2 regions of the Brevundimonas sp. Br13 genome follow, and region 2 is predicted to be linked to the other one. Evidence: riboswitches for the same ligand, from Rfam matches in the RefSeq annotation. Region 2 holds a riboswitch; the other holds the start of a gene.
The links. A riboswitch is a leader RNA that binds a small molecule or an ion and turns the genes downstream of it on or off. The one in region 2 is predicted to bind glycine.

Region 1: another riboswitch for glycine. It lies ahead of ACZ5M6_RS11870 (TonB-dependent receptor domain-containing protein); the one in region 2 lies ahead of gcvT (glycine cleavage system aminomethyltransferase GcvT).

Annotation. Positions count from the first base shown of each region.
Region 1 covers NZ_AP044008.1:2,425,374-2,440,215, reverse strand. Annotated here, with positions in the region: gene recJ (single-stranded-DNA-specific exonuclease RecJ) at 1-1,445, shown strand, start outside; tRNA gene ACZ5M6_RS11945 (tRNA-Glu) at 1,541-1,615, shown strand; gene ACZ5M6_RS11940 (cold-shock protein) at 1,849-2,391, shown strand; gene ACZ5M6_RS11935 (DUF192 domain-containing protein) at 2,411-2,890, shown strand; tRNA gene ACZ5M6_RS11930 (tRNA-Pro) at 2,937-3,013, shown strand; gene ACZ5M6_RS11925 (ETC complex I subunit) at 3,092-3,397, shown strand; tRNA gene ACZ5M6_RS11920 (tRNA-Arg) at 3,415-3,491, shown strand; gene trhO (oxygen-dependent tRNA uridine(34) hydroxylase TrhO) at 3,523-4,482, shown strand; partial or broken gene ACZ5M6_RS11910 (M13-type metalloendopeptidase) at 4,708-5,145, opposite strand; gene ACZ5M6_RS11905 (hypothetical protein) at 5,464-5,940, opposite strand; gene ACZ5M6_RS11900 (VOC family protein) at 6,037-6,480, opposite strand; gene ACZ5M6_RS11895 (LysR family transcriptional regulator) at 6,560-7,468, shown strand; gene cml (CmlA/FloR family chloramphenicol efflux MFS transporter) at 7,523-8,704, opposite strand; gene ACZ5M6_RS11885 (sensor histidine kinase N-terminal domain-containing protein) at 9,099-10,484, opposite strand; gene ACZ5M6_RS11880 (response regulator) at 10,481-11,143, opposite strand; gene ACZ5M6_RS11875 (ABC transporter substrate-binding protein) at 11,197-12,288, shown strand; glycine riboswitch at 12,496-12,583, shown strand; gene ACZ5M6_RS11870 (TonB-dependent receptor domain-containing protein) at 12,759-14,842, shown strand, end outside.
Region 2 covers NZ_AP044008.1:2,861,137-2,875,978, reverse strand. Annotated here, with positions in the region: gene scpB (SMC-Scp complex subunit ScpB) at 1-575, shown strand, start outside; gene ispH (4-hydroxy-3-methylbut-2-enyl diphosphate reductase) at 592-1,563, opposite strand; gene ACZ5M6_RS14290 (AtpZ/AtpI family protein) at 1,802-2,158, shown strand; gene ACZ5M6_RS14285 (F0F1 ATP synthase subunit A) at 2,163-2,951, shown strand; gene ACZ5M6_RS14280 (F0F1 ATP synthase subunit C) at 3,015-3,239, shown strand; gene ACZ5M6_RS14275 (F0F1 ATP synthase subunit B family protein) at 3,318-3,860, shown strand; gene ACZ5M6_RS14270 (F0F1 ATP synthase subunit B) at 3,860-4,375, shown strand; gene ACZ5M6_RS14265 (hypothetical protein) at 4,464-4,607, opposite strand; gene ACZ5M6_RS14260 (hypothetical protein) at 4,600-4,929, opposite strand; gene ACZ5M6_RS14255 (DUF6789 family protein) at 5,024-5,494, opposite strand; gene ACZ5M6_RS14250 (hypothetical protein) at 5,637-6,041, opposite strand; gene ACZ5M6_RS14245 (SDR family oxidoreductase) at 6,258-7,181, opposite strand; gene ACZ5M6_RS14240 (TetR family transcriptional regulator) at 7,259-7,870, shown strand; gene gcvPB (aminomethyl-transferring glycine dehydrogenase subunit GcvPB) at 7,898-9,466, opposite strand; gene gcvPA (aminomethyl-transferring glycine dehydrogenase subunit GcvPA) at 9,481-10,827, opposite strand; gene gcvH (glycine cleavage system protein GcvH) at 10,963-11,328, opposite strand; gene gcvT (glycine cleavage system aminomethyltransferase GcvT) at 11,339-12,457, opposite strand; glycine riboswitch at 12,513-12,598, opposite strand; glycine riboswitch at 12,602-12,697, opposite strand; gene ACZ5M6_RS14215 (class 1 fructose-bisphosphatase) at 12,855-13,826, shown strand; gene ACZ5M6_RS14210 (nicotinamidase) at 13,823-14,458, shown strand; gene ACZ5M6_RS14205 (adenosine deaminase) at 14,647-14,842, opposite strand, start outside.

The DNA.
Region 1 (14,842 bases), 440 kb from region 2:
CCATGGGCGCCGACCTGCCTCTGTACGTCCCTGATCGCTTGACCGAAGGCTACGGCCCGTCGGCGCGCGCCTTCGACACGCTGAAGGCGGCCGGGGCCGATCTGGTCGTCACGGTGGACTGCGGCGCCGCCGCGAACGAAGCTCTGGCCCATGCCGCCGCCATCGACCTGAAGGTCGTGGTGATCGACCACCATCTGATGCGGTCGGAGCCGCCGCAGGCCCTGGCGGTGGTCAATCCCAATCGACCCGGCTGCAACTCAGGTCAGGGCAATCTGGCGGCGGCCGGGGTGGTCTTCGTGCTGTTGGCCGCCTTGAACCGCGAGGCGCGGCGGCGAGGCCTGTTCGCCGACCGGCCTGAGCCGGACCTGCGGCAGTGGTTGGACCTGGCCGCCCTGGGGGCCATCTGCGACGTCACCGGCCTGACCGGGTTCAACCGCGCCCTGACCAGTCTGGGCCTGAAGGTGATGAGCGACTGGAGAAATCCCGGTCTGCGCGCGCTTCTGGCCGCCGCGGGCGCGGAACAGGGCGCGGCCAAGAGCCATCACGCCGGCTTTATCCTGGGACCGCGCATCAACGCAGGCGGTCGGATCGGGCGCGCGGACCTGGGGGCCCGGTTGTTGTCGACGGATGATCCGGCCGAGGCCCAGCAATTGGCGCTGGAGCTGGACGCCCTGAACCTGTCTCGGCGCGACGTCGAGCGCGCTGTGACCGACGCCGCCGTGCGCAAGGTGGAGGCGAGCGGGGCGCACGTCGATGACACGCCCGTGATCGTGGTGGCCGGCGAAGACTGGCATCCCGGCGTGGTCGGCATTGTGGCGGGGCGTCTGAGGGAACGCTGGCGCAAGCCCGTGATCGTCGTTGGATTGGACCCGGTGACGGGACTGGGCAAGGGGTCGGGCCGGTCCCAGCCCGGCATGAACCTGGGCCGGGCGGTCCAGGCGGCTTGGGAAGCAGGGCTGCTGCTGGCCGGGGGCGGCCACGCCATGGCGGCCGGGTTGACGGTCGAGGGCGGCCGACTGGCCGAACTGACCGCCTTTCTGGCGGAGCGGCTGTCCGGCGAACGGGAAGACGCCGTGGCGATGGATGTGCTGGAGATCGACGCCCTGATCGATCCGGCCGCCGCTCGCCGCGATCTGTTCGATTCGTTCGAACGTCTGGCGCCGTTCGGTCCGGCCAATCCCGAGCCCGTCTTCGCCCTGGGCGGGGTCCAGGCCCGCGAGGCGGTGCAGATGAGCGGCGGTCATGTGCGCTGTCGTCTGGTCGGTCCTGACGGGGCGTCCGTCCGCGCGGTGGCCTGGCGTTGCGCCGATCTGCCGATCGGCCGGGCCCTGCTGTCGGGCCAGGGGGGGCTGAATGTCGTCGGTCGTCTGAAGGCGGACGACTGGAACGGCCGGCGCGGCGTTCAGTTCGAGATCGAGGACGTGGCCGATCCCCGTCGCATATGACGGTCGCCGCTTCGAGACCAGGCTGCTGAAAAACTCGAAATCCGCGCTTGCACCCTTTTGAGGGCGCGGCTATATCGCCGGCTCTCCCGCGCAGCGGTCCCTTCGTCTATCGGTTAGGACGTCAGGTTTTCAACCTGAAAAGAGGGGTTCGATTCCCCTAGGGACTGCCACGCGGTGAAGCTGAGGGCCTGGCCGCCTGCCGCCTCGCCTATAGAAATCCTCGCCAATTCAATCGTTGAGCGGCGCGCCGGATTGGTGTCGTTTGTGCGACACAACCGAGACGTTTCTGCTAACCTCGCTCAACATTCCCACCCCCTGCGGCCAGATTCCGCTTTCCAAAGATTCGCGGAACAGTGTTAAACGGAATCTAAGGGTCCGTAGAGGAGCGGGCGGGGGTATTAGGTTGACTGATTACCACGGGATTGAAACGGCGGAGACCGTTCGTGTCGTCGGTCGCGTCAAATGGTTCGATCCGACGAAGGGCTATGGCTTCATCGTTCCGGACGATCCGACTTTGACCGATCTGCGGGACGTGCTGCTGCACATCAGCAGTCTGAGAGACAAGGGGCGCGACCATGCGGAAGAGGGCGCGCCCATCGTGTGCGACTGCGTGCGGCGCGCCAAGGGATGGCAGGCCGTCCAGGTTCACGACCTGGGCGTCGGCGACGTCGCGGCGGTGGCGAGACGGCCCGGTACCGAGGCCGACAAGCCGGCGCCGCCGCTTGACGCCGGCGCGACGCTGGAGCCCGCCGTGGTCAAATGGTTCAATCGCACCAAGGGCTACGGATTCGTCGTGCGTGATCGCGAACCCGGCGATATCTTCGTCCATATAGAGACGCTGCGCCGTTGTGGACTGGACGATCTGGTTCCCGGCGACGCGGTTCAGGTGCGGTTCGCCAGCGGCCCCAAGGGGCTGGTGGTGGCGGAAATCAGAACGGGCGGCTGAAGGTCGCCCCGGAGGGCGGATGGTCGATCTGGTGCGACGTGCGTTTTCAGCCGGCTTGATGGCGCTGGCGCTGGCTGGGTGCGCCGCCAAGGCGCCGGTGGGCGTCAACGGCGAGCCGATGCAGCGGCTGGCGGTCGTCACCGCCTCGGGCGAACACGCCTTCTGGGTTGAGATTGCGGACGATGAGCCCGAACGGCAGCGCGGGCTGATGTTCCGTCCCCCGTTGGCGGACGATCAGGGCATGCTGTTCCAATGGCCGGGAGAGCCGCCGCGCGAACAGAGCTTCTGGATGCGCAACACCCCCAGTTCGCTGGACATTCTCTATATAGATCCGAAAGGGCGAATCGTCTCCATCGCCTCGCACGCCACGCCCTTTTCCGAGACGCCGATCCCCTCGAACGGCGCCGCCAATGGGGTTCTGGAACTGCGCGCGGGGCGGGCCTCCGAGATCGGCGCCAAGCCCGGCGACAAGGTTTTGCACCCTTATTTCAAGCCATGATTTGCGGATTGCGCGCTGAAGTGCCAATAGAGCGCTCCGTTCGGTCCGGGGTGTAGCGCAGCCTGGTAGCGCATCTGGTTTGGGACCAGAGGGTCGGAGGTTCGAATCCTCTCGCCCCGACCATGGAACGGCCGCTGGATTCCGTGTCCGGCGCGCGTTATGGCAGGTCCACAGGACCTGCCGATCACTAGGGATTTCGCCATGCTCGCCCGCATCTACCGCCCGGCCAAGACCGCTATGCAGTCCGGCAAGGCCAAGAGCCGCGACTGGCGCCTGGAGTTCGAACCGGCCTCGGCCCGCACAATCGACCCGCTGATGGGCTGGACGGGCAGCTCCGACATGAACGGCCAGGTGCGCCTGACCTTCGATTCGAAGGAAGAGGCCGTCGCCTATGCCGAACGTCACGGCATTCCGTTCCGGCTGCACGAGCCGCACGAGGCGCCGACGATCATCAAGGCCTATGCCGACAACTTCGCAACCAACCGCAAACAGCCCTGGACGCACTGACGTCGGGCGTTTGCCAGGCGCCCTTAGCTCAACCGGATAGAGCACCCGCCTTCTAAGCGGACGGTTGTAGGTTCGAGTCCTACAGGGCGCGCCATTCTCCGGCGGCGGCGATCAGAGCTTTCTCGATGACAGACCCCGCTTTCGCCTCTCCTCAGATTCGAGTCGCCGCCCTGTATCGGTTTGCGCCGATAGGGGAGAGCAAGCTTGTTTTGGTGCGGGATCGGCTTCAGGCGGTCTGCGACGCGTGCGGCGTCAAGGGCACGCTTCTGGTTGCGACCGAGGGGCTGAACGGCACGATCGCCGGGCCGGAGGCGGGGATTGAGGCGGTGCTGGGTGAGATCCGCGCCCTGCCGGGGTTCGCCGATCTGGACGTCAAATACGCCTGGACGGGGGAGGCGCCCTTCCTTCGGATGAAGGTCCGCATCAAACGCGAGATCGTGACCATGGGTCAGCCCGATCTCGACCCCGCGCGCCAAGCGGGGGTCTATGTGGCGCCTCGGGACTGGAACGCCCTGATCGCTGATCCGACCACCTTGGTCATCGACACCCGCAATGACTATGAGGGCGAAATCGGCGCTTTCGAGGGGGCGGTGCAGCCGAACACCCAAAGCTTCCGCGACTTTCCCGACTGGTTCCGCACGGAAGGCCGGGCGCTGCTTGACGAACGCAAGCCGCAGCGGGTCGCCATGTACTGCACCGGCGGCATTCGTTGCGAAAAGTCGACCGCCTTTCTGAAAGCGGAAGGGGTGGAGAACGTCCACCATCTGGAAGGCGGCGTCCTGCGCTATCTGGAAGAGGTCGATCCCGCCGACAGCCTGTGGCGGGGCGACTGTTTCGTTTTCGACGAGCGGGTGTCAGTCGGACATGGTCTGGTCCGGGGCGAGCACACGCTTTGCCGGGGCTGCCGCATGCCTGTGGACGCGGCGGGGCGGGCCTCGCCCCATTTCATCGAAGGCGTCTGTTGCGACCGTTGCAGGGACACGCGCGACGACGCCCAGAGGCTGCGCTATGCGGAGCGGCAAAGACAGATCGAGCTGGCCCGAAGGCGAGGGCAGGCGCATCTGGGGCGAACGGATCCGGCCTGACGGGGCGCCGGCGGAAGCAGTGTCCGCTTTGTAGGTTAAATAAATAAAAACAATGTCATAAGCCACAATCTTGAATTGTTCCCACGTCTGTACCCACCTTTCGGATTGCCTCTGGATGAGTTCTAATCAGCCGGGGTCAGGCTGGATGACGCGGCGTGACTCAAAGGCGACGTTGGGCGCATACGCTTTTCGCAAGCGCCGAGTTCTGATCGTGAATCCGAGGCGCTACCAAACCACCACTCTTTCGTCTGGTGGTCGATCCAGAGCCGCGTCCGGCCCGACATGGAATGCGGCGTACCAGGCGTCGAGATTGCGGACGACGCCGTTGACGCGGTGGCGGGCCGGGGAGTGGTAGCTGTTCTGAGACTGACGCCTCAGGGCGTCTTCAGTTGGCTGTGTGCGCCAGAACTGCGCCCATCTCAGAAAGAAGCGCTGCTCTGCGGTGAAGCCGTCCAACCGGGCGTTCATTTCCATCCCGGTCTCCGCCGCATGCAGCCGGAGCGCATCAAGCGCCAGGGTCACCCCGACCAAATCTGCGAGGTTCTCGCCGAGAGATCGGCGCCCGTCCAGGTGAACGCCGGGTAGAGGTTCATAGCTATCGTATTGAGAGACCAGCCGTTCGGCCTTGGCGTCGAATGCGGCGCGACTGGTCGGCGACCGCCTTACCGCGAGTGCGAGGCAATCCCCATACGACGATTTGGCTTACGCTCTTCTCTGGCTCAGTAGACCGCACACCCAGTAATGATGGCGACTAAAAGGACGAGTCAGCCATGCGGAGCGCTATCGGTTGGCAGAGTTCTCCAAGCTGCAACATGCGCTCCAGACGCATTTTTCAGGGGACCGTCACGACGCTGAACATCGTCGAGGGGGCATAAGACTGCCGAGTTTTTCGCTTCTTGCGCGCGCGTCGCTGGGGCTTGCCTGACACGACAGGACCCGCCTTCTCGAGCTTGGCGGCCAGCGACGACTTGCTCGACGCGCCTAAGGAAGAAGCGTCAGCCCTGGAAACGTCAAGGTTCCCGAGGCGACGCAACTCACCCCAGACCCCGTGAAGCTGACGGTCGAAGTCGGATTGTCGAAGATTCCGGGCGACATGGAGGACATGCAGGTGGATCCTCCTGACACACTCCAGTTCAGGATCACCTGGCTGTTAATCCCCGACGGCAGGGTGGACGGCGTGGGGGCGACCAGACTTCCAAACCCATTCAGGGTCACCAGGAAGCAGTTCGGTCCCGTCAGGGTTGACGTGACCAGGCTTGGCACATTGTTCTGCATTCGCCAGCTCGATCGCACCGAGCAGGTGACCGGTCCTATGAAGGTTTGGAAGGTGACGGTCCCGGTCGCCGGCGCCGTCACCCCGGGGGGCGGCAGATAGAAGGTGCCTGCTTGAGCCTGTTCCGCCGAAACAAGGCTGATCATGGAGGCGGCGGCGGCCGCCATGAGCGTAGTTCTCAGCATCGATACCTCCTCTACACGCGCTGATTGACTACCTACAATTTCGTAAATAGCGCGAGAGTCAATCCGATGCTGAGGCGCGCCTCGCTGCCGCTCGGCTCAATGTCCTTCGGCGCCCTGAAGACCCGTGAATCGGATCTGCTGTCCGAAGGATAGCTCCAGCGTATTTCCTTCTGGATCGCTGATGTAAGTCCAGTAGCCGACCGGAGGCGGGCTTTGAACGGGCGGAGACCGCAGGATGCCCCTGCGCCTGGCGAGGTCCGCGAGACGGTCCACTTCGCCCTGATCCCGGCACGCCAGTCCAATGTGCCCAAAGGGACCGAGCGGCGTGTCGTCGAGCTGGTTTGATTCGACCAGCACGACCGTGAACGCGGTGTGGGGATCGGCCAGCCAGGCGACGCGGCTGATACGGCCCTCCGCACGGCGTTCATGCACCAGCCGCAAGCCGGCGAAGGTTTCATAGAACTCACGACTGCGGTCCATTTCACGGACGACCAGGGCGATGTGGCTCAGGCCGCGGTCTAAGGAGGGTGTATCGGACATCGGGCGCTCCCTTGGTGATTGCGCGCCAATCTTCATTTATTCGCATTCCGCATGGAAATGGATATTTAATATGGAGATCATGCGTATGACGAATGAACTCGCCGGCATTGATCTCAACCTGCTCGTGGTCTTGGACGCTTTGCTTTCTGAACGCCATGTGACCCGTGCAGCGCTGAGGCTGAACAAGACCCAGCCCGCCGTCAGCCACGCTCTGGCGCGTCTTCGGGCTCTGCTTGATGACCCGATCCTGGTTCGCAGAGCCGGGAGGCTGGAGCCGACCGCGCGCGCACAGGCGTTGGCCGCGCCCCTTGGCGAGGCCCTCGCCGTGCTCGGAGGGCTTTTGCGGGATGAGGTCTTCAGTCCGCAGACCCTCAGGCGGGCGTTTCGGGTCTCGATGTCCGACTACGCCGCCGAGGTTCTGTTGCCGGGGCTGGTCAGGCGCCTTGTTGAAACGGCGCCGGGTGCGGCCTTGCGGCTCGTGTCCCTGGGCCGCGAGGCCGCCCTCGGGGCGGTTCGGTCCGGCGAGATCGATCTGGCGATCGGCGTCTATCCGGGCGTGCGGGACGAGGGCTTGCGCGGTTCGGATCTCTTCATTGATCAATTCGCCTGTCTTGCCGACGAGGCGGCGGGCCTGCCGGCGACCTTGGAGGACTATCTGTCCCGACCTCATGTGGCGGTGGCGGCGTCGCCGGACGACAGGGGCGAGGTGGACGCCGCCTTGAAAGCCTTGGGCCACGCTCGTCGGGTGATCTTCACCCTGCCGCACTGGTCCGTCGCCCCTCGGATTGTCAGAGGGACGGACCTTATCGTGACGGCGGCGCGCCGAAGCCTTGAGGCGCGCCGGGAAGACGGTCTGACCCTCGGGGCCCCGCCGATCGACCTGGCCGGTATTTCGCTTGTCCAGGTCTGGCATGACCGGCGGGACCATGATCACGGTCTGCGTTGGCTCAGAAACGAGATCGAGACGGAAGCGCAGGCGACGCCCTGAGTTGGCGACGTTGAGCTGCAGCCGCCTGTTCGATCCGTGATGATCTCTTGGGTTTCAGGATTTCCGTGATGCGTTGAGACCCAGTAGCACGAGGGTTGGCAGTGTCAGCGTGTAGGCGGCCAGAGGCCAAACTGTGCTGCCGTTGAATAGGATCACGGCCAGGGTCCCAACGAGGCTTACGATCAGGCTCTGGCCCGCAAAGTAGAGCGCGACGGCCAGGCCCGCCTGATCGCCGAAGGCTTCGAGGGCGCCATTCGCCGAGACGGACACGGTCAGGACGATCCCCACTGCCATGATCCAAGACGGGAGGATGACGCTCCCTATGGAGGGCTCGCCGAAGGCGGCGCTCGCGCCGAAACACAGGGCGCTCGCGAGCAGCAGGCCCATGCCCCGCTGAACGGCGCCCGCCACCCCCCATCGGTCCAAGCAAGGGCGAGCGGCATGGGATGCGACGATCATGACGAAAGCCGTGCTGGCGAAGGCGAGGCTGAACTCAAGCTCCGACAGTCCCACCCTTTCGACAAGAATGCGTGGCGCCGTCGAGACGTAGACGAAGAAGGACCCCATCGCGGCTCCAAACGCCAAGGTGTAGATTTGGAAGGCCCAACTGCGGAGAATGGGGCCCGGGCGTGGGCGAGAGGCTTCGCCCAAAGGGCGCGTTTCCGTCCACCGCCAAAGCGCGTGCATCAGGGGCGGAAGCGTCAACGCGGCCAAGAACCAGAAGATCGCCCGCCAGCTCAACTGCGCTGAAACGAGCGCCCCGAGCACGGGTCCGAACGCGGGCACAAAGGCCAACATCGCGCTGAACAGGCCATAGATCCGGACACTCTCCGGCTTGTCGCCGTACACGTCACGGACCGTCGCGAAGGTCGCCACCAGCATCGCCGCGGCGCCCATCGCCTGAGCAAGCCGAAGGACGACGAACGCCCAGCCTGACGCCGCCATCGCCAACAGGCCCGAAGTCACCGCGAACGTGAGCGCGCCGGACAGAAGCACAGGCCGCCGACCGAACCGGTCTGAGAGCGGGCCGAAGATGACTTGCCCGAGGCCGAGGCCGAGGAGGTAGACGCTGAGCGTGAGCTGGATGACGGGTGGATCGGCCTGCAAAGCGGCCGGCATGGCCGGCGTCACGGGCAGATAGATGTCCATCGCCAGCGAGGCGAGCAGGTCAAAGGGCGCCATCAGCAGGATGGCGGTCGGAAGGGCGTGGGCCCAAATGGGCCGGTTGTCGGACATGAGGGATCGCTTCGCGTCAAATGCTGGATTTGACGGCGATCAGCCGGGTGGAGGTCAGCAGATCGCCGCAACAACGGGTTCGTCGTTGCGGCCTATTCGTCCGAGGCCTTCGTGCCACCCATCTCAGGCGCCTCCTGCGTCTTCTTGGTCAGGCTTTGTCTGGACCTAGACAAAGCAAAGGTCCAGCGACCGAAGCCGCGCAGGGCTGTGGCGGCCGACGGGCGCTGTCCGACAAAACCGAAAGCCCTCTGGTGGGGCTTGGCGAGAGGGTCTTCGGCGCAGCCGCCTTAAACCGCACATCGATCGAAGCCGCCTTCAGCCGCCGTCGGTGCGAACGGCGCTCCCGATCCGGTGGCGCGCGTCCACCTTCAGAACGGCTTGTCGTTTGGACGACTCATTCTTCCGCACTGGGTTGGAAAGTCAGTCGCCCGACGAGGCCGCTTCGCCCGCCGCTGCGGTTGGATAAACCGAACTGCCCGCCTTGGGCCTCCGCCAAGGTGCGAACGATGGCGAGGCCGAGGCCGGAACCGGACGCCTGGGAGGGCGCGGCGCGGAAGAATCGGTCTGTAAGGCGGGGAAGGGCGGCCTCATCGACGCCGGGGCCGTGATCCCAGACGCAGACCGCGCCCGTTGTTCGCACATGCACGATGACGGGCGGCGCGCCGTGGTGGAAGGCGTTGTCGATAAGATTGAGGATCTGTTCAGCGATTAGGTCCTCGGCGCCCAGAACGACCACGGCCTCTGCCGGAAGACGAAGGCGTAGAGCGCCGTTCGGGGCGGACCGGCGCGCCTTAGCCATTTGAAAGGCGCGCCGCGCCGCCCGGCCCAGGTCGGCAGACGACTTGATCCGGGCGCCGTCAGCCCGGGCCGTGGAAAGCAACTGGCCGACGAGCCGGGTCATGCCGGCGACCGCGTCGCGGGAGTCGTCGATCAGACGCCTCTCCCGCGCGGTCCAGGTCCTGGGCGCGCCCGCCAGCAGATCGAGATTGGCCGCCACGACCGAAAGCGGGGTGCGCAACTGGTGCGAGGCGTCGGCTGCGAAGCGCTGAACCCCCGACGTCGAGGCCTCAAGCCGCGCCAGGAGATGGTTGAAGGCGGTCAGCACCGGCTGGAATTCGCGGGGCGCCAGGTCGATGTCGGCGGGCGCGAAGTCGGCACGGGGACCGGGGCGGCGCGTCAGGTCGTCGATCAGCCGCTTGAGCGAGTTGAGGCCCCACTTCAAGGCCGGCCAGATCAGAAGCGCGGCCAACAGGACGAGCAGGGTGGGTGGCAGCAGCAGGCTGCGATATAGATCCAACAGGCTGGCGCGTCGCGAGTCCAGGCTCTGAGCCACCGACACGGTGACGGGGGCGGGTCTTCCTGGGATCGTCAGGGTTTGCTGGGCCATGCGAACCGGCACGCCGCGGACGGACAGGTCGGCGAAGATCGGAGCATCCGACGAGGCGTCGGGCAGGCGCGGCAACTCCTCATAGCCTGTGATCAGTCGGCCGCCCTCGCGAACACTGTAGAAGACGGCGTCCCGCTCGGGACCGTCGAGCAGGCCCAGAGTCCAGGGCGCGACATCGACAGTCACCTTGCCGTCGGCGACCGAGACCGTTTCCCGGATGGTCTGCAGCGCCCCCGCCAGGAGGCGGTCGGCCGTCTCCGCCACCACGCGGTGGGCCGTCCAAGCCCCGACCGCCAGCACCACGACGGCGAACAGGGCCAGGGGCGCGACCTGGGCGATCAGCAGACGTGTCACCAGACTGTGGGGGCGGCGCGAGCCGGGCGCCTCGCTCATGGATCGAGACGATAGCCGCGACCGCGGATATTGGTCACGGCGGGGCCGTCAGGCTGCAACTGGCGCCTCAGCCGACCGACATGGATCTCCAGGGCGTTGAGCGAGGGAGCCTCATCCTGCGGAAAGACTTCGGCCGCCAACAACTCCCGATCCACCACCTGGCCAGCGCGCGAGGCCAGAACGCGCAGGGCCGCCCATTCGCGCGGACGGAGCGACAGCTCCCGGTCATTGACCTGGGCCCGGCCGGCGTCCCAGTCGCAGACCAGTGAGCCGACGATCGCGGCGCCCGCCGCCCGACCCTGGCGTCGACGCACGATCGCTCTCAATCGGGCGATCAGTTCCGAAGGGGCGAAGGGTTTGACGAGATAGTCATCAGCGCCGAAATCCAGTCCCGCCACCCGGTCGCCCAGGGCGTCGCGCGCGGTCAGCATGAGGACGGGCGTCTGCGATCCCCGCCGTCTGAAGGCCTTCAGGACCTCGAAACCGTCGATGTCGGGAAGGCCGATGTCCAACACGGCAGCGTCGAACCGCTCCGTCGCTTCCAGATGAAGGGCTTGGTCCCCGCTGTCGGTGGAGCGGAGTTCGAAACCGACCGCCAGAAGGCTGGCCTCGAGCGAATGCTGAAGCGCCTTGTCATCCTCGACGACCAGTATTCTCATGGCGATGCGAAGGAGCGGATCATGAGCGGTACAATAGCGGGAAACCCGCCCCGGTGAAGACGGACCGCCGACATCTGCTTCTCGGACTCGCGGGGGCGGGGGTTTCGGCCTGCGCGGGCGAGCCGGACGGGGTCGCGACGGCGCCCCGCGTCCGATGGCTGGCCAGGCGCGAGGGCGGGCTGCACATCCTCACGAACACTAGCCTGATGGGGCCTGTGCTGGCGGCGTTTCAACGGCGCTGGCCCGAGATCGCGGTGCGGCTCGAGGACATCAACTCGACCCTGATCGCGAACCGAGTCCAGTCCCGCGCCGCCTCCGGACTGGAGGGGCCGGATCTGGTCTGGAGCACAGCGATGGACGTGCAGGTCAAGCTGATCAATGACGGCTACGCCCAAGTTTATCGATCGCCGCATCGGGCGGCCATGCCGGACGGCTCGGTCTGGCGAGACCAGGCGTTCGGTGTGACGGCCGAGCCCGTCGTCTTCGCCTATAATCGCAGGCGGTTGCCGTCGGAGATCGTGCCGCGCAGCCACGCCCAACTGCTCGAACGGCTGTCTACCGACGCGGACCGGTTTTTCCGCCGGGTCACCCTGTATGACGCCGAACGCAGCGGGGTGGCGCTTCTGCAACTGTCGGCCGACATCCAGATCTATCCCGACGCTTGGGCCCTGATGACTGCCCTGGGGTCTACTCATCCGCGTGCCGATACGTCCGGCCAAAGGATGATGGGCCAACTGGCTGAGGGCCGCATGGCCTTCGCCTACAATATGAACCAGTCTTACGGGGCGTCGTGGGTCGCCCGGGCGCCCGATATCGGCCTGGTTACGCCAGAGGACTATCATCTGTCCGTCTCGCGCGTGGCCTTCATACCCCGCAACGCGGCCCACCCCAACGCCGCCCGGCTTTTTCTGGATTTTCTTTTATCGCGTGAAGGGCAGAGGATCATCGCCGGCCTGGGGGTCCGCCCGGCTCGCGACGACATTCTTACCGAGCGTCGCACCTCTATCCCCGGCGCTCGGCCGGTCCGTGTGGGACCGGCCTTGCTCGCCAATCTTGATCAGGCGCGTCGCGAGGGGCTTCTGCAGCGTTGGCGGGCCGCCATGCAGGCGGCGCAACGGGCGCCGGACGACCCTAGGGCGCCCTAAGGCTTTCCTGTGGATAAGTCTCTTTCTTCTGAAGGCGGTGTTTCTGTCACCTCGCTTTCACCGATCCTGCGGTGACCGATAGTCGCTCGGCGACAAACGACTGACGCGCTTCAAAAGCGGCATGTAATTGCATGAATGTGAAAATAGAAGCATTAGCCTTGCGAGGTGTGCCGATTTGACAGGCATTCGTTGGTCGATCTTACTCGCTTCAGCAAGGCGGGAGAGATCGGTTCCCGCCGACGCCGAAGGCGCAACCGCCCCGGAAACGCTCAGGCAAACGGACCGTCTTGCTGAAGGAACGCTGGAGAGAAGGTCGAATCCGGGGGATGCGGCCTCGCCGAAGGAGAAAGGGTCGGCGAACGGCCTGAAGCTCTCAGGCCCAATGACAGCGGGGGCGAACGGGCGCCGCAGAGCGCCGGTCGCATTGGGCAACCCTGGGGAGGGGCGTCATCGCCATGAGGAATCTCGCTTTGTCTCGTCTTAATCGCAACCTGACCTACTATTGCAGCGCCATCGCGCTGATGGCCTGCGCCACCTCTGTCCATGCCCAGGATGCGGGCGCTCCAGAGGATGCGGCCTCGGTCGATGACATCGTCGTCACCGCCTCGCGGATCGACCGCGCCGGCTTCGAGGCGCCGACGCCGACCATCCATCTTTCCGCCGAGGATCTGTCGGTTGGCGCGCGGCCGAATATCGCCGCCGCCCTCAACGACATGCCTCAATTCCGCGCCACCACATCGGCCCAGACGACCGGCACCAACACCGGTGCGGGCAATGCGCCGGTCGATCTGCGCGGCTTGGGCATCAACCGGACCCTAGTCCTGATCGATGGGCGTCGCGTGTCCAGCGAGAACGATCTGAACGCCGTGCCGTCAGTGCTGGTCAAGAGCGTCGACGTGGTTACGGGCGGCGCATCGGCCGCCTGGGGCTCAGGCGCCGTCGCCGGCGTCGTGAACATCGGCATCGATCGCTATTTCACCGGCGGCAAGCTGGGCGCCGAATACGGCGTGTCCTCCTACGACGACGCTGAGCAGGAACGGTTCGAAGGCGCCTGGGGCGCAGACTTCGCCGACGGGCGCGGCCATTTCGTCATCGGCGGCGAATACCTCGACAACGAAGGCGTCATCCCCAAAGCGTCGCGCCCGAATATCGGCCGATGGGCCACCGTCAACGGCGCCCTGCAGCCGGACGTCGGTTTCGCCAACGCCGCTTACGGCGGTCTGATCCTGTCGGGCGTGAACCGCGGTAAGGTGTTTAACCCGGACGGCACGCTTCGGCCTTTCGATTACGGCACAGTCAGCGGAACCAACTCGATCGGCGGCGAAGGTCCGTCCAATGACGATCTCAGCCCCCTGGTCACGCCGCAGCGCCGCTACACCGGGCTGGCCAGCGCCGTCTATGAGATCAATGACAAGCTGCGGGTTACGGCTGACGTCCGTCACTCGCGGATGTGGAACGACTATGTCTGGTTCGGCGATCACGATCGCGGCGACCTGACCATCAGCATCGACAACGCCTTCTTGTCGTCCACGATCAAGCAGCAGATGGCGGCCGCTGGCCAGACGTCCTTCACCTTCGGACGTTTCAACTCCGATCTGTCCTATTCCACGATCGATTTCGAGCGCGTCACCACCCAGGCCACTCTGGCTGTGGACGGCGAGTTCGGCGACAGCTGGCGCTGGGGCGCCTACTACAGCCACGGCGAGTTCGAGAATAATATCGATACGCCCGGTTTCCTGCTGAAGACCGAATTCGCCAATGCGGTCGATTCCGTTATCGATCCCGTGAGCGGTCGAGCCGTCTGCCGCGTGACCCTGACCAATCCCAATTCGGGCTGCGTGCCGATCAATCTCTTCGGCCTGGGCGCGCCGTCTCAGGAAGCCATCGACTATGTCACCGGCACGCCTCAGCAGCGGGCCACCACCAAGCTGGACGTCGCCGGCGTCAGCCTGCGTGGCGAGCCCTTCAGCCTGCCGGCCGGCGACGTGTCGATCGCCGTCGGCCTGGAAGCCCGCAAGGAGCAGACCGATCAGCGCATCGGCGAGCTGGACGCGGCCAAGGCCTTCAAGACGTTCAGCTTCTCGGCCATGTCCGGCGAGTTCAGCGTGAAGGAGGCCTTCGCCGAAGTCCTGGTCCCGATCGTCAAGGATCTGCCGATCCTGAACGACCTGCAGTTCAATGCTGCAGCTCGCATCTCGGACTACGACACCACGGGCTCGATCTGGTCTTGGAAGGTTGGCGCCACCAACGAGTTCTTCCCCGGCTTCCGCGGCCGTGTGACTCAGTCGCGCGATATCCGTTCGGCCAATCTTTCGGAGCTGTTCACCACCACCACCACCGGCTGGAACAACATCAATGACCCGGCCAAGAACGGGGCTTTAGTTTATACGCTGAACAACGGCGGCGGTAATCCCAACCTCCGCCCGGAGACCGCCGATACACTGACCCTGGGCGTCACCTATTCGCCGCCTTCGATCCCAGGCCTGAACCTGTCGCTGGATTATTACGACATCAAGATCGACGACGTGATAACGACGATTGCGCCGCAGGATCT
Region 2 (14,842 bases):
AGATCGGGGCGCGCCTCCCCGAAGGCGCCGACGTCGGCCGGGCTCTGTCGGGCCTGCGCGCCCGTTACGAGGGGCGGGGGGTGGAGCTGGACTGCGTGGCCGACCGCTGGCGGTTCCGCACGGCGGCGGACTTGGCCTTCATGATGAGCCAAGAGCGGGAGGAGCCCCGCCGCCTGTCCAAGGCGGCGCTGGAGACCCTGGCCATCATCGCCTACCACCAGCCCGTGACCCGCGCCGAGATCGAGAGCGTGCGCGGCGTCAGCCTGTCCAAGGGCACGCTGGACCTGTTGCTGGAGATGGGGTTCGTGCGTCTGCGAGGGCGGCGGCGGACAGCGGGTCGGCCCGTAACCTACGGCACCGCCGACCGGTTCCTGGAGCATTTCGGCCTGGCCAGTCTGTATGACCTGCCGGGGGTTCAGGAGATGAAGGCCGCCGGGCTTCTGGACCTGTCGGCCCCCGTCGGGTTCGAACTGCCCGACCCCAGTCGTGCGACCGGGGCGGATGAGGAGGAGGCGCCCCTGCTGGACGAAGACAGCCCCGAGTTCGCCCAGGACTTCGTCGGCGAGGAGCGATAGCCGTCGGACGCCGCGCTCAGGCGGTCAGCTGGCGCGGCAGTTTGAAGGTCACGGTCTCACGCGCGCCGGCGTCCTCGGTCACGGTGGCGTCGAACCGTTCGGCGATGGCGTCCACCAGGGCGGCGATCAAAGGCTCGGGCGCCGAGGCGCCGGCGGTGACGCCGACCGTCTGAACCCCGTCGAACCAGTCCCAGTCCACCTGGGAGGCGTCATCGACGAGGCGGGCGTCGCGGGCGCCGGCGCGCATCGCCACCTCGACCAGCCGGGCCGAGTTGGACGAGTTCTTCGATCCGACCACCAGCACCAGTTCGCAGCCCTCGCCCAGCACCTTGACCGCCTCCTGGCGATTGGTGGTGGCGTAGCAGATGTCTTCCTTGTGCGGATCGGGCAGTTCGGGGAAGCGCCGCTTCAGCACCTTCAATATGCCCGCCGTGTCGTCGACCGACAGGGTGGTCTGGGTCGCATAGGCCAGGGGGGCGTCGCCGGGGCGTTCGAAGGCCTCGGCGTCGGCCTCGGTCTCGACCAGGCTGATGGCGCCGGGCGGCAGCTGGCCCATGGTGCCGATCACCTCCGGGTGGCCGGCGTGGCCGATCAGGATGATATGGCGACCTGCGGCATGATGACGCTCGGCCTCGACGTGGACCTTGGACACCAGGGGACAGGTGGCGTCCAGGAACAGCAGCTCGCGCGACCGCGCCGCCGCCGGCACGGACTTGGGCACCCCGTGGGCCGAGAAGACGACCGGTCGGTCGTCGGGGCATTCGTCCAGTTCCTTGACGAAGACGGCGCCCATGGCCTTCAGCCGCTCGACCACATGGCGGTTATGGACGATCTCGTGGCGGACATAGACAGGGGCGCCGAACTTCTCGATGGCGCGCTCGACGATCTGGATCGCCCGATCAACCCCGGCGCAGAAGCCCCGCGGCGTCGCCAGCCGCACGGCGATCGGGCGGCGTTCGGGCGCAGGGGAGGGGACGTGCATGTTCATGACCGCCAACCTAGTCGTTCGCGGACCATATCGCCATGCGGGGCGAGCGAATCCGCACCTCAAGGCAGCGACGCATCGCCACGGTCGGCTGGTTCTCATTGAAAATCCATTCGGAACAAAGATTTAGACTAAGTTCACGACGCCTTGACCAACCGGCCGCTCACGATTAGTTTCCGCGCCGAATTCAGACCTGCCTCAACACATTGTTCGGGCGCTGAGCGCACAGGCCATGTCCCCAATGTCGGAATCGCGCGAAGAGGCGATCAAACGCCTCCAAGACAGCGCATCCGCGTTGGAGGACAAGACGGTTCAGAAGGCGTCGGAGCACCTCGCGGCTCAGGCGGTGACGAGCCAGGCCTACAAGATCGTCGCCGAACTGCTCGGCGGGGTCTTCCTGGGCTTGGGGCTAGGTTTTGGGGCGGACCGACTGTTTGGGACCAATCCCTGGGGTATCATCGGCGGAGTCCTTCTGGGCTTCGCCCTGTCGATTTACATGGCGCGCCGCACAGCCAACCGGCTGATGGCGCAGGCGAAGGCGAGCGGGATCGAACCGAAATCGGTCCCCTTCGACGACGAGGAAGACGAGGACCGATAGGCTGATGGCCGATCCGCTTCACCAGTTTAAGATCCAGCCGCTCGTCGATTTCGGCGCGGTGAACCTGCCTGTCTTCGGCCACACCCAGCTGGCGATCACCAATTCGCACGTCGCCATGACGGTCGCCTTCGTGGCCATCGTCCTGTTCCTGCAACTGGTCACCTCGAGCGCCAAGGTGGTGCCGGGACGGTTGCAGACGGCCGGCGAAAGCCTGTTCGACATGATCGACGGGGTGACCGATTCCATCATCGGCCACGACGGCCGCAAATATTTCCCGTTCGTCTTCAGCCTGTTCCTCCTGGTGCTGGTGATGAACCTGTTGGGCATGTTCCTCAGTTTCACCGCGACGTCGCAGCTGGCGGTTACGGTCACCTTCGCCGCCCTGACCATCCTGCTGGTCATCGGCGTGGGCTTCCTGAAGAACGGCCTGGGCTTCTTCAAACTGTTCTGGCCGGCCAGCGCGCCTCTGGTGCTGCGCCCCGTCGTCGGCGCGATCGAGTTCCTGTCCTTCCTGCTGCGTCCGGTGACCCTGGCTCTTCGTCTGTTCGGCAACATGCTGGGCGGCCACGTCGCGCTGAAGATCTTCGCCGGCTTCGTCGTGGCCCTGGGCGCCGGCGCCTTCGTCGGCGAGGGCCTGGGCCTGTGGGGCCTGCCGATCGCCGCCCTGTCGATGACCATGGTCGTCGCCCTGACCGCCCTCGAATTCCTCGTCGCCTTCCTTCAGGCGTTCGTGTTCGCCGTTCTGGCCAGCATCTATCTCAATGATGTGGTCAACCTGGGTGAAGGCCATTAAGGCCCGGCCCAGTTCGAGAACTCCCTTCTTCCAACCCACCTGACTGAAACAAGGATACTCACCATGGAAGCTGAAGCCGCCAAGTACATCGGCGCCGGCCTGGCCACCCTCGGCATGATCGGCTCGGCCATCGGCGTGGGCAACATCTTCGCCAACTTCCTGAACGGCGCGCTGCGCAACCCGTCGGCCGCCGCCTCGCAAGTCGGCAACCTGTTCGTGGGCGCGGCTCTGGCCGAAGCCCTGGGCATCCTGGCCTTCGTGCTGGGCATCCTGATCCTGAACTCCTGATCTATCCGGGGTTTAGGGCGGCGGCGGCTTCTCGCTGAGGCCGTCGCCGCCTTTCTGCTTTTCGGACGAACGGACACCATGGCCGCACCCAATTCTAACGACACGCACGCGACCACCGAGGCCGAAGGCCACGGCGGCGGCGGACTGCCCCAGTTCGAGACCCAGCACTGGGCCGGGCAGATGGGCTATCTGCTGGTCCTGTTCTTCCTGCTCTATTTCCTGATCGCCAAGGTCTTCGCGCCGCGCCTGCGCCGCGTCATGGATGAACGTCGCGAGACCATCTCGGGCGCCGTCGCCACCGCGCGTCAGGTCCAGGCCGAGGCCGCCGAACAGGCCGCCCAGGCCCAGGCCGATCTGGCCAAGGCCCGCGCCGACGCCCGCGCCACCGCCGCCGCCGCCAAGGCGCGCGTCACGGAAGAAGCCAACGCGCGCCAGGCTGCTGAAGAAGCCGTGGTCAATGCCCGCATCGCCGAAGCCGAGGCCGCCATCGCCAAGACCCGCGACGCCGCCATGGGCAATGTCTCGACCATCGCCTCCGACGCCGCCGCCGCCATGGTGGAGCGCCTGACCGGCCAGGCCGCGACCAAGGCCGAACTCGACCTCGCCAAGGGAGCCGCCTGATGAACCTGATCTTTGAACCGGGCATCTGGGACCTGTCGAATCCCGAGATCTGGGTCGGCGTCGGCCTGCTGATCTTCTTCGGTATTCTGATCGCCGTCGGCGTGCCCAAGATGGTCGCCGCCCAGCTGGACGCCAAGGGCGCCAAGATCCAGGCCGACCTGGACGAGGCCGCCCGTCTGCGCGCCGAGGCCGAAGCCCTGCTGGCCCAAATCCGCAAGGAGAAGGCCGAGGCCGAGGCCCAGGCCGCTGATATGATGGCCCAGGCGGAAGCCGACGCCCGTCGTCTGGAAGTCGAATCCAAGGCCAAGCTGGAAGAGACTCTGGCCCGTCGCCAGAAGATGGCCGAGGCCCGCATCGCCCAGGCCGAGGCCCAGGCGTCCGCCGAGGTCAAGGCCGCCGCCGCCGACCTGGCCGCCAAGGCCGCGGAACAGATCCTGGCCGCCCGCCTCGCCGGCGGCGCCAAGGATCCGCTGCTGGACGCCGCCATCGCCCAGATCGGCGACCGCCTGAACTGACGACCTCAAGTCTGACCGGGTCTCAACGCCCGTCCTTCGGCCGAAATCGCTCTGGCGGTTTCGGCCGAAGTCGTTTTGGGGCGGCCCCTCAGCGCCCGATGACGCCGCTGACCGTCAGAACCACAGCGATCATCACCAGGATGAAGACGATGACCCCGCCCATGATGCGGAAGGGCGGGCCGCTTTCACTGCGGCGGCTGAAGCCGTCCGGATCGCGGTCGGGTTCAGTCATCGGTCTGCATCGGCTGCGGGGGCGGCGTCGAGGTGGTGGAGCCGTTCAGGGGCGTGCCGTCGCCGCGCACGGCAGACTGGCCGCGCAGGGCCGGATTGTCGCCGGGCGCCACGGCGGGCGCGCTGGGCGGGACGGCACCGCCGGGCGGCGGCACGACGGCCGGTTGGACTACGGCCGTCTCGCTGTCGCTGGCGGCCTGAGGATTTCGCCATATCACCTCCGCGACGAGGTAATAGGCGACCAGGGCCAGGACCACCCCGCCGATCAGCAGAGGCTCCCAGCGGATGCGCCCTCGGCGCGTCGGATCTTCCTTGCGGTTCATCGCAGGGGAAGCCGTCGGCCCACCGTCCGGTTCGTCTGTGTAGAAAGCCGGACGCAGGGACGGCCTGGAGACCAGGCCGTCCGGCCCGCCGAGATCAGTGGGCCGTGGCGCCGCCGATCACATGGGGCGTCTGGCGCTTGTCGCGCGCGACCAGCCGGGCATAGACATTGCCCAGGACGATCCCGAACACGGCATGGGTGACCAGAAGCCAGGCGATGGTGCCGAAGCCCGAGCCGGCGTTGAAGGTACGGTAGTCGCCGACGATGAAGACGCCGGCCATCATCACCACCCAGGCGCCGACCGCAAAGACGATGCCCTTGGTCTCGGGCGTGTCGGTGGGCAGTCGCGGGCAGAGGTAGGCGAACAGGGGGCCCAGGATCAGCACCCCGGCCACCGCATGAAGAACCCAGCCCACGGCCAGGGCGTCGGGCATGCCGATCAGGGCGGCGATGACGCTCTGGAACGGGTCGAACCAGTTCAGGAACAGATTGGGTATTTCCAGCAGGGACACGGCGACCGTGGCGGCGAAACCGGCGATCAGACCTTTTTGTAAGCGTGACATCATGACCTTAGCGCCTCCCAACGCTTTTCTGGTTCTCTGATAACGCTGGGACAGAATACGCCTGACTCGGACGGTCGGCGTTCACGTTGCCGTGGTTAGCGAACGCAGCAACGCAAGCGCGAAATGATCGCTGATGCGCGCGCGGTCAGCGGAACAGTTTGCGGATGTAGCGGCGAAGGCCCTTGCGCAGACGGATCAGGCCGCGCCGACGCCGGGTCAGGATCACCTTTTCGGCGCGCAAGGCCTGTTGCCAGAAGACCGGCGCGAACTCCGGCTTTTTCCGCATCAGCCGCCGGAAGGGATAGACCCATTTGGGCCGGGCGTACTGGGCGCGGATGAACTGTCGCTTGGCCCAGAAGGAGCTCTTCAGGATCAGCATCAGGCCGACCGCGATCACCGGGACGCCGCCGGGGCCGGGCAGGGGGGCGATCAGAATGCCAAGCAGGACCACGAACAGCCCGCCCGCCATCAGGGCCCAACGCTTCAGCACCCGCAGCTTGCGGCTGCGAGGCGAGGCGGAGGACAGGACGAGAGCGGGTGCGGAGATCACGAGGGCGCCGGGAGGGAGGAGGACTGACTGAGGTGTGACAACGGTCGCCACGCCCACCCGATCCCAAGCCGGGAAGGGAAAGAGCGACCGTGGCGAGGTTGTCACATAACCCCTTAAGATCCGGTTCGATGGCCGATCCGTGGCTTTCCTATGAAGCTTTGGTCATGAAGCCGGATTGTCGCAGTCTGTGTCCCACAGGACGCGGCTGGGCCTTGGTCAGCCGTAGTGGACGCCGGTCAGGCGTTCGGACTCGGACCACAGGGCGCGGGCGGTTTCGACATCCAGCGCCTGGGGCTTGATGAGGGCGCGGCCGGGCGCACCCCGCATCTCCTGCCAGCCCTGAGGGCCGTAATAGGCGCCGGGTTCGGCCTGGGGCAGGGTCGCCGCCATCAGAATCGGCAAGGCGCCGTCGGCCGCCGAATGGCTGGCCACGCGCGCCAGAAGGCGGCTGACCAAGGCGAAAAGTCCGGGCGGGCTGCCGGCGTGGCCGTTGGCGATCAGATCCGTCCGGGCGAAACCGGGATGGGCGGCCACGCTGGTCAGGCCCCAATCTTCGCGATCGCTGCGGCGCTGAAGCTCCAGGGCGAACATCAGCATCGCCAGTTTGGACTGCTGATAGACGGGCCAGGGCCGGTAACCGGAGCGATAGTTCAGATCTCTGAGCTGAATCCGACCGCCGCGATGGGCCACGCTGGACAACTGCACCACTCGCGCCTGAGCCGCCGTCAGCAGTGGCAGGAGCCGGCCGGTCAGGGCGAAGTGGGATAGATAGTTGGTTCCGAACTGCATCTCGAAACCATCGATGGTCGTTCGGCGACGGGGCACGGCCATGACGCCCGCATTGTTGATCAGAATGTCGACCGGCCGACCCGCCGCCAGGAGGGCCTCGGCGAAGGCGGCGACAGAGCTGAGGTCCGCCAGGTCCAGCCGTTCGAACCGCACGAGGGCCTCAGGGTGGCGACTGCGGATCAGCCTTTCCGCCTGATCGCCCTTGTCCGGATTGCGCGCGGCCAGAACGACCTCGGCGCCCTTTCCAGCCAGAACGAGCGCCGCCTCCAAGCCGATGCCGCCGGTCGCCCCGGTGATGATGACCAGCTTGCCGCTCTGGTCGGGAATATCGGCTGTCGTCCATTGGGTCATTGCGGCTATCCTGGGGTGAACTGAATTTCCGAAGGGCTCCGGCTTGCATATCTGCATCCGGTGCAAATATGCAAGAAGTGCAAGAAAAAGTTTTTCCTGACGAGCAGGGTCTGCGTGCGCGGAAGCGGCTGGAAACCCACGCCCGCATTCAGGCCGAAGGCCTGCGGCTGTTCATCGAAAAGGGATTTGACGGCGCCACCCTGGACGAGGTGGCGGCGGCGGCGGGCGTATCGCGCCGCACCCTGCTGAACTATTTCGGCTCCAAGGAAGAGATCGTCTTTTCCCTCAAGGCCCAGATCCCTGAGATGATCGCCCAGGCGGTGGCGGCCCGGCCGTGCGACGAACCGCTGCTCGATATGGTGGAGGGGGGGCTGGCCGATGTCGCCGCGCGCTTCCAGACGCCCGACATGCTGGACCTGACGCGGCTGATCCATCAGACGCCCGCCCTTCAGGCCGGTGATCACGCAAAGTATGAAGGGGTGGAGCGGCTGCTGGCCCAGACGCTGGCCGAGCGGAAGGGATTGGCCCCGGACGACGTCGCCTGTCGCGTCGCGGCGGCGATCGGCGTCAGCATCATGAAACTGGCCGGCGAGGCCTGGCTCGCCCATCCGGGCGAAGGGCCTGAACGGTTCGGCCGCGAAGCCTTCGCCGTCCTGAGACGCATGGCGGGCCAGCGTCCGCCGCCCTGATCCAGGACGGCGGACGCCAAGAGCGGCTTAGGCCGCCTGGTTCGAACCCGCAGGGGCGGTCCAGCGCAGCACCGGCGAGCGGGCGGCGCGGGTTTCGTCCAGACGACGCAGGGGGGCGTGGAAGGGGGCGCCCTTGAAGCGGTCGACGTCGCCGGCCTTGGCCGCCTGGGCCAGCAGGCGCATGGCCTCGATGAAGCGATCCAGCTCGGCCTTGGACTCGGTCTCGGTCGGCTCGATCAGCATGGCCCCGTGGACGACCAGGGGGAAATACATGGTCATCGGGTGGAAGCCCTCGTCGATCATCGCCTTGGCGAAGTCGAGCGTGGTGACGTCCGTGCCCTTCAGCCATTCGTCGTCGAACAGGGCCTCGTGCATGCAGGGGCCGTCGGGGAAGGCTGCGCTCATCAGGTCCGACAGGCGGGCCTTGATGTAGTTGGCGTTCAGCACCGCATCCTCGGCGACCTGACGCAGGCCGTCGGCGCCGTGGCTCATCATGTAGGACAGGGCGCGCACATACATGCCCATCTGCCCCTGGAAGGCGCACAGGCGGCCGAAGGCCTGGGCTGCGTCGCCTTCTTCCCGTTCGATCAGCGCGTAACCGCTATCGTCATGCACGACCCAGGGGGCGGGGGCGAAGGGCGCCAGGGCCTGTGACAGCACCACCGGACCCGCGCCCGGCCCGCCGCCGCCGTGCGGCGTCGAGAAGGTCTTGTGCAGGTTGATGTGCATGGCGTCCACGCCCAGATCGCCCGGACGCACCCGGCCGACGATGGCGTTGAAGTTGGCGCCGTCGCAGTAGAAATAGGCGCCCGCCTCGTGCGTCAGGCGGCTGATTTCCAGAATGTCGCGCTCGAACAAGCCGCAGGTGTTGGGGTTGGTCACCATGATGGCGGCGACGTCGTCGCCCAGCTTGGACGCCAGGTCGGCCACGTCCACGCGGCCGTCCTCGGTCTGGGCGACCTCGACGACGGTATAGCCGACGAAGGCGGCGGTGGCCGGGTTGGTGCCGTGGGCGCTGGTGGGCACCAGCACCTTGCGGCGCTTCTCATGCTGGCCCGAGGCCTCGTGCGCGGCGCGAATGGCCATCAGGCCGCACAGTTCGCCGTGCGCTCCCGCTTTCGGAGATAGCGCGACGGCGGGCATGCCGGTCAGGGTCTTCAGCCAATGGGCCAGCGTATCCATCAGCTCCAGCGCGCCCTGAACCGTCGACATCGGCTGCAGGGGGTGGATGTCCGAAAAACCGGCCAGACGCGCCATCTTCTCGTTCAGGCGCGGGTTGTGCTTCATCGTGCACGAGCCCAGCGGATAGATGGCCAGGTCGATGGCGTGGTTCTTCTGCGACAGGCGCACATAGTGGCGCATGGCCTCGGGCTCCGACAGGCCGGGCAGGCCGATCGGATCCTTGCGGACCAGGTCGCCCAGGTCCGACGCATCGGTCTTCGGTTCGGGCAGGTCGACCCCGGTCTTGCCCCAGCCTTCGCCTTCGAAGATCAGCGGCTCGTTCTGCAACAGGCCGCGCCCGCCGGTCAGGGTGGCGGGCTTGGTCTGTACCTGGTTCGGGGCGGTCGGGCGGCCGACGGTGTTCATGGTGCTCATGGTCTTGTCTCCGCTCAGGCCGCCAGCACCTTGGCGAGGGCGGTCGCCAGGAGCTTGATGTCGGCGTCAAGGGTGGTTTCGGTCGCAGCGACCAGCAGGACGTCGTCCATGCCGGCGTCGGGTGCCAGGCGGCTGTAGGGCACGCCGGCCAGGACGTGATGGGCGGCCAACTGATCCACGACCTCGGCCGCGTTCTTGGGCAGGCGCACCGCGAACTCGTTGAAGAAGCGGTCGGTCAGGATTTCGACGCCCGGAACGGCGGCCAGGGCGTCGCGCGTGGCGAGGGCCTTCTCGTGGTTCAGCAGGGCCAGTTTGCGCAGGCCCGTCTCGCCCAGCAGGCTCATGTGGATGGTGAAGGCCAGGGTGCAGAGGCCGGAATTGGTGCAGATGTTCGACGTCGCCTTGTCGCGGCGGATGTGCTGTTCCCGCGTGGACAGGGTCAGGACGAAGCCGCGCTCGCCGTCGGCGTCCACGGTCTCGCCGGTCAGGCGGCCGGGCATCTGGCGGATCAGCTTCTCGCGCGTGGCGAACAGGCCGACATAGGGGCCGCCGAAGTTCAGTGCGTTGCCGATCGACTGGCCCTCGGCGGCGACGATGTCCGCGCCCATCTCGCCGGGCGACTTCAGCAGGCCCATAGACACGGCTTCCGTCACCACGACGATCAGCAGGGCGCCGGCTGCATGGGCGGCCTCGGCGATCTTCGTGACATCCGTTGCGGCACCGAAGACGTTCGGGGTCTGAACCACGACGCAGGCGGTGTCGGGACCGATCTGGTCGATCACGGCGGCCTCGGCGTCGACGGCGGGAGCCAGGACTTGCGTCTCGACGCCGACGGCGTGGACCACGGTCTCGGTCGCCTTGACGTAGTGGGGGTGGACGCCGCCCGAGATCACCGCCTTGTTGCGACGGGTCACGCGGGTCGCCATCAGCACGCCCTCGGCCATGGCGGTCGAACCGTCATACAGCGAGGCGTTGGCCACCGGCATGCCGGTCAGGTTCGCCACCTGGGTCTGGAACTCGTACAGATACTGCAGCGTGCCCTGGGCGATTTCCGGCTGATAGGGGGTGTAGCTGGTCAGGAATTCCGACCGCTGGATGATGTGGTCCACCGTCGCCGGGACATGGTGTTTGTAGGCCCCTGCGCCGCAGAAGAAGGGCACGGCGCCGGCCGTGGCGTTCTTGGCCGCCATGGCGAACAGGGCGCGCTCGACCTCCAGCTCGCCCGCCACCCGGGGCAGGTCCACGGGGCCGTCCAGACGCGCCGCCTCGGGCACGTCCACAAACAGGTCGTCAATGGATTTCACGCCGATGGCGGCGAGCATCGCCGTGCGGTCGTCGGGCGTCAGGGGGAGATAACGCATTGCCGGTTTCCTTCACCCGTCATCCTCGGGCTTGACCCGAGGATCGGATGTTGTGCGGCTCGTGCGTCTAAGGCTTCGCACGAGTGGTTGATCCTCCGGCCCTCGGGTCAAGCCCGAGGGTGACGGAGTTTGAGATTAGAGGGTGGCGAGGAAGGCGTCGTAGGCGGCCTGGTCCATCAGGGCGTCCAGCTCCGAGACGTCCGACACCTTGATCTTGGCGAACCAGCCGTCGCCTTCCGGAGCGGCGTTGACGGTTTCCGGGGCGGTCGACAGGGCGTCGTTGGCCTCGACCACCTCGCCCGAGACGGGGGCGTAGACGTCGGAGGCGGCCTTGACGCTCTCGACCACGGCGAAGCTGGCGCCCTTGGCGACGGTCTTGCCGACCTCAGGCACTTCCACGAACACCACGTCGCCCAGGGCGTCGGCGGCGTGTTTGGAGATGCCCACGGTGGCGATGTCGCCGTCCAGGCTGACCCACTCGTGATCCTTGGTGAACTTCATGATCTGATCCTCAGACGGTCTTCGGTTTGCGGTAATAGCGTTGCGCCACGAAGGGCATGGCGACGACTTCGGCGGCGGCGGACCTGCCGCGCACGATGACCTTCAGGTCCGTGCCCAGGGCCGCAAAGGCCGGCGGCACGAAGCCCATGGCGATGTTCTTGCCCAAGGTGGGGGAGGGGCCGCCCGAGGTGACCTTGCCGATGACATTGCCGTCTGCGTCGGCGATCTCGGCGCCTTCGCGGGCCGGGGCGCCTTCCTTGACGATCAGGCCGATGCGGACGCGAGACGGGCCATCGGCCAGTTCCTTCAAGATGCGGTCGGCGCCGTTGAAATCCGCCCGCTCCTTGCGCGACTTGGACAGGGCGAAGGTCAGAGCCCCTTCGACCGGCGAGGTCGTCGGGTCGATGTCGTGGCCGTGCAGCGGCAGGCCGGCCTCCAGGCGCAGGCTGTCGCGGGCGCCAAGGCCGATCGGCTTGACGCGGGCGTCTTCCAGCAGGGTGTTCCAGACGCGCTCGGCCTGGTCCGCCGGGACCGAAATCTCATAGCCGTCCTCGCCGGTATAGCCCGAACGCGAGACATAGCAGTCGACGCCGAACAGCATCAGCCGGGCGCATTCCATGAAGCCCATTTCCGCCAGGATCGGTTCGTGGGCGGCCAAGACCTCGGCGGCCTCCGGCCCCTGGATGGCGATCAGGGCGCGGTCGTCCAGCACCGTCAGCTTGGCGTCGCCTTCGAGGTTCGCCTGCCAGAAGGCGAAGTCCTCGTCCTTGTTGCCGGCGTTGACGACGACGAACAGGCCGTCGTGATCCGGGCGGCCGGCCATCAGGTCGTCGATGATCCCGCCGTCCTTGTTCAGAAGCAGCGAATACTTCTGCTTGCCCGCCTTCAGGATTTCATAGTCGCCGGGCACGAACCGCTCGAACTGGGCGGTGGCGTCGGCGCCGGTGATCTTGCACTGGCCCATGTGGGACACGTCGAACAGGCCGGCGTGTTCGCGGGTCCAGCGGTGCTCGGCCAGGACGCCCTCATATTGGACCGGCATGTCATAGCCGCCGAAGCCCACCATCCGGGCCCCCAGGGCGCGGTGCGCGGCGTTCAGGGGCGTGATCTTCAGGGTCTGATCGGTCATGGTTCAGGCTTTCACGGTCGCGTGTTGTGGCGGAGCTCCGCCGTCCTCGCGCCCCCGCTGTCCTGAAGCCTGAGAGATTCCGGCGACCAAATCATGTCGCCTTGCTCCGTCGGCGCGCCCGTGAAGAGCGGCTTTCCAGCGTCCGTATGCTTCGCGGTCCGTTTGCCTGAGCGTTTCCGGGGCGGTTGCGCCTTCGGCGTCGACCCGCCGAGGCGCGCCGATCTCTCCCGCGAGAGCAATCGACCTAAGCCACCGACTCCGGCCGCAAGTCAAGCGCAGGCGTGTTTTGACGCCGCCTTGTCGCACTTCCTGACGTCCGGCGTCGGCTCGCCCTTGCTCTCCCTGCGTCCGCCCGCCAAGAACGGAGCGTCCCTCTCCGCCGCTCCGGACCGATCCCATGACCGCCGACCGCACCCGCCTCGACGCCCACATCGCCGCCCTGGAGGTTCCGGAAGGGCTGAAGACGGTCCTGACGGTCGCCGCCGCCACCTGCGCCGACATCAGCACTCTGGTCGCCGGCGGCGCCCTGGCCGGGGCCTTGGGCGCCTCGGGCCAGATCAATGTTCAGGACGAGGAGCAGAAGAAGCTCGACGTCATGACCAACGACATGCTGACCGACGCCCTCCTGGCCTGTCCCGCCGTCGCGGGCGTCGCCTCCGAGGAAATGGACGAGGTCCAGCCGGCCTCCCATTCGACCGGCGAATATCTGGCCCTGTTCGATCCGCTGGACGGCTCGTCCAACATCGACATCAACGCCATGGTGGGGACCATCGTCTCGGTGCTGAAGTCCGCGACGCCTTCGCCGACCGAGGCCGACTTCATGCAGCCGGGCCGCAATCAGGTCGCCGCCCTCTACGCCCTGTACGGCCCCCAGACCATGCTGGTCCTGACCACGGGCGCCGGGGTCAAGGGCTTCACCCTGTCGAACGACGGCGACTGGATCCTGACCCACGACGCCATCGCCATTTCGCCGGACACCAAGGAGTTCGCCATCAACATGTCGAACCTGCGCCACTGGGCCGAGCCGGTGCAGCGTTATGTCGACGGCGTGCTGAAGGGCGCGGACGGCCCCCGGGGCAAGAATTTCAACATGCGCTGGGTCGCCGCCATGGTCGCCGATGTCCACCGCATCCTGATGCGCGGCGGTGTCTTCCTGTACCCCTGGGACAAGCGGGAGCCGAACAAGCCCGGCAAGCTGCGCCTGATGTACGAGGGGAATCCCATGGCCTTCCTGGTTGAACAGGCCGGGGGCAAGGCGACGACGGACGGGGTTCAATCGATCCTCGACATCCAGCCCGAGCATCTGCACCAGCGCATCCCCGTCGCCCTGGGCTCGGCCAACGAGATCGACGCCTACGCAAGCGCATGATGAAGATCGGTCCGACTGACGCCCTTCTGGTCATCGACCCGCAGAACGACTTCTGCGAGGGCGGGTCTCTGGCGGTCGCGGGCGGGGCGGGGATCATGCCGCTGATCAACCGGCTGGCCGAACGGTTCGACTGGGTGGTCCTGACCCAGGACTGGCACACGCCGGACCAGATTTCGTTCGCCTCCAACCATCCCGGCGCGGCTCCCTTCACCGAGATCGAGGTCGCTTACGGCCGCCAGATGCTGTGGCCGGACCACTGTACCCAGGGCTCGCCCGGCGCCGACTTCCATCCCGACGCGGCGCCCACGGTGCAAAAGGCCCTGGCCGTGATCCGCAAGGGCTACAACCCGGCGGTCGATTCCTATTCCGGCTTCTTCGAGAACGACCATCGCACCCCGACGGGCCTGGCCGGCCTGCTGCGCGACCTGGGCGTGACTCGCGTCTTCCTGTGCGGTCTGGCCTTCGACTACTGCGTCCGCTTCACCGTCGAGGACGCGGTGCGCGAAGGCTTTGAGGCCGTGGTCATCTCCGACGCCAGCCGCGCGATCACGCCACAGACCGAGGCGACGGCGCGGGACAGTTTCCGGGCGATTGGGGTGGCGGAGGTGGGGGCGGCGGCCTTCCTCGGCTAAACCCCTTTTTCTTTCGTCATTCCGGGCGAAGCGCAGCGGAGACCCGGAACCCAGCGGCGCGCGAGAGCGCGAAACTGTCGCGGACGCGCTGTTCCAGCACAGTGCGGCGGACCCATTTCGCCTTCGGCGCCGCTGGGTTCCGGGTCTTCGGGCCAAGCAGGCCCTTCGCCCGGAATGACGAAAGGACGTCAGCCCGCCTTGGCGTAGGCCTCTACCTCCGCGACGAACGCCGCCTTCTCCGCCTCGCCCAGGAAAGACCCCTCGAAACTGTTCTTCGCCAGCAGCGTCACCTGTTCCTTCGTCAGCCCGACCGCCGCCGCCAGCCGGCTGTAGTTGTCGTTCACGTACCCGCCGAAATAGGACGGATCGTCCGAGTTCAGGGTG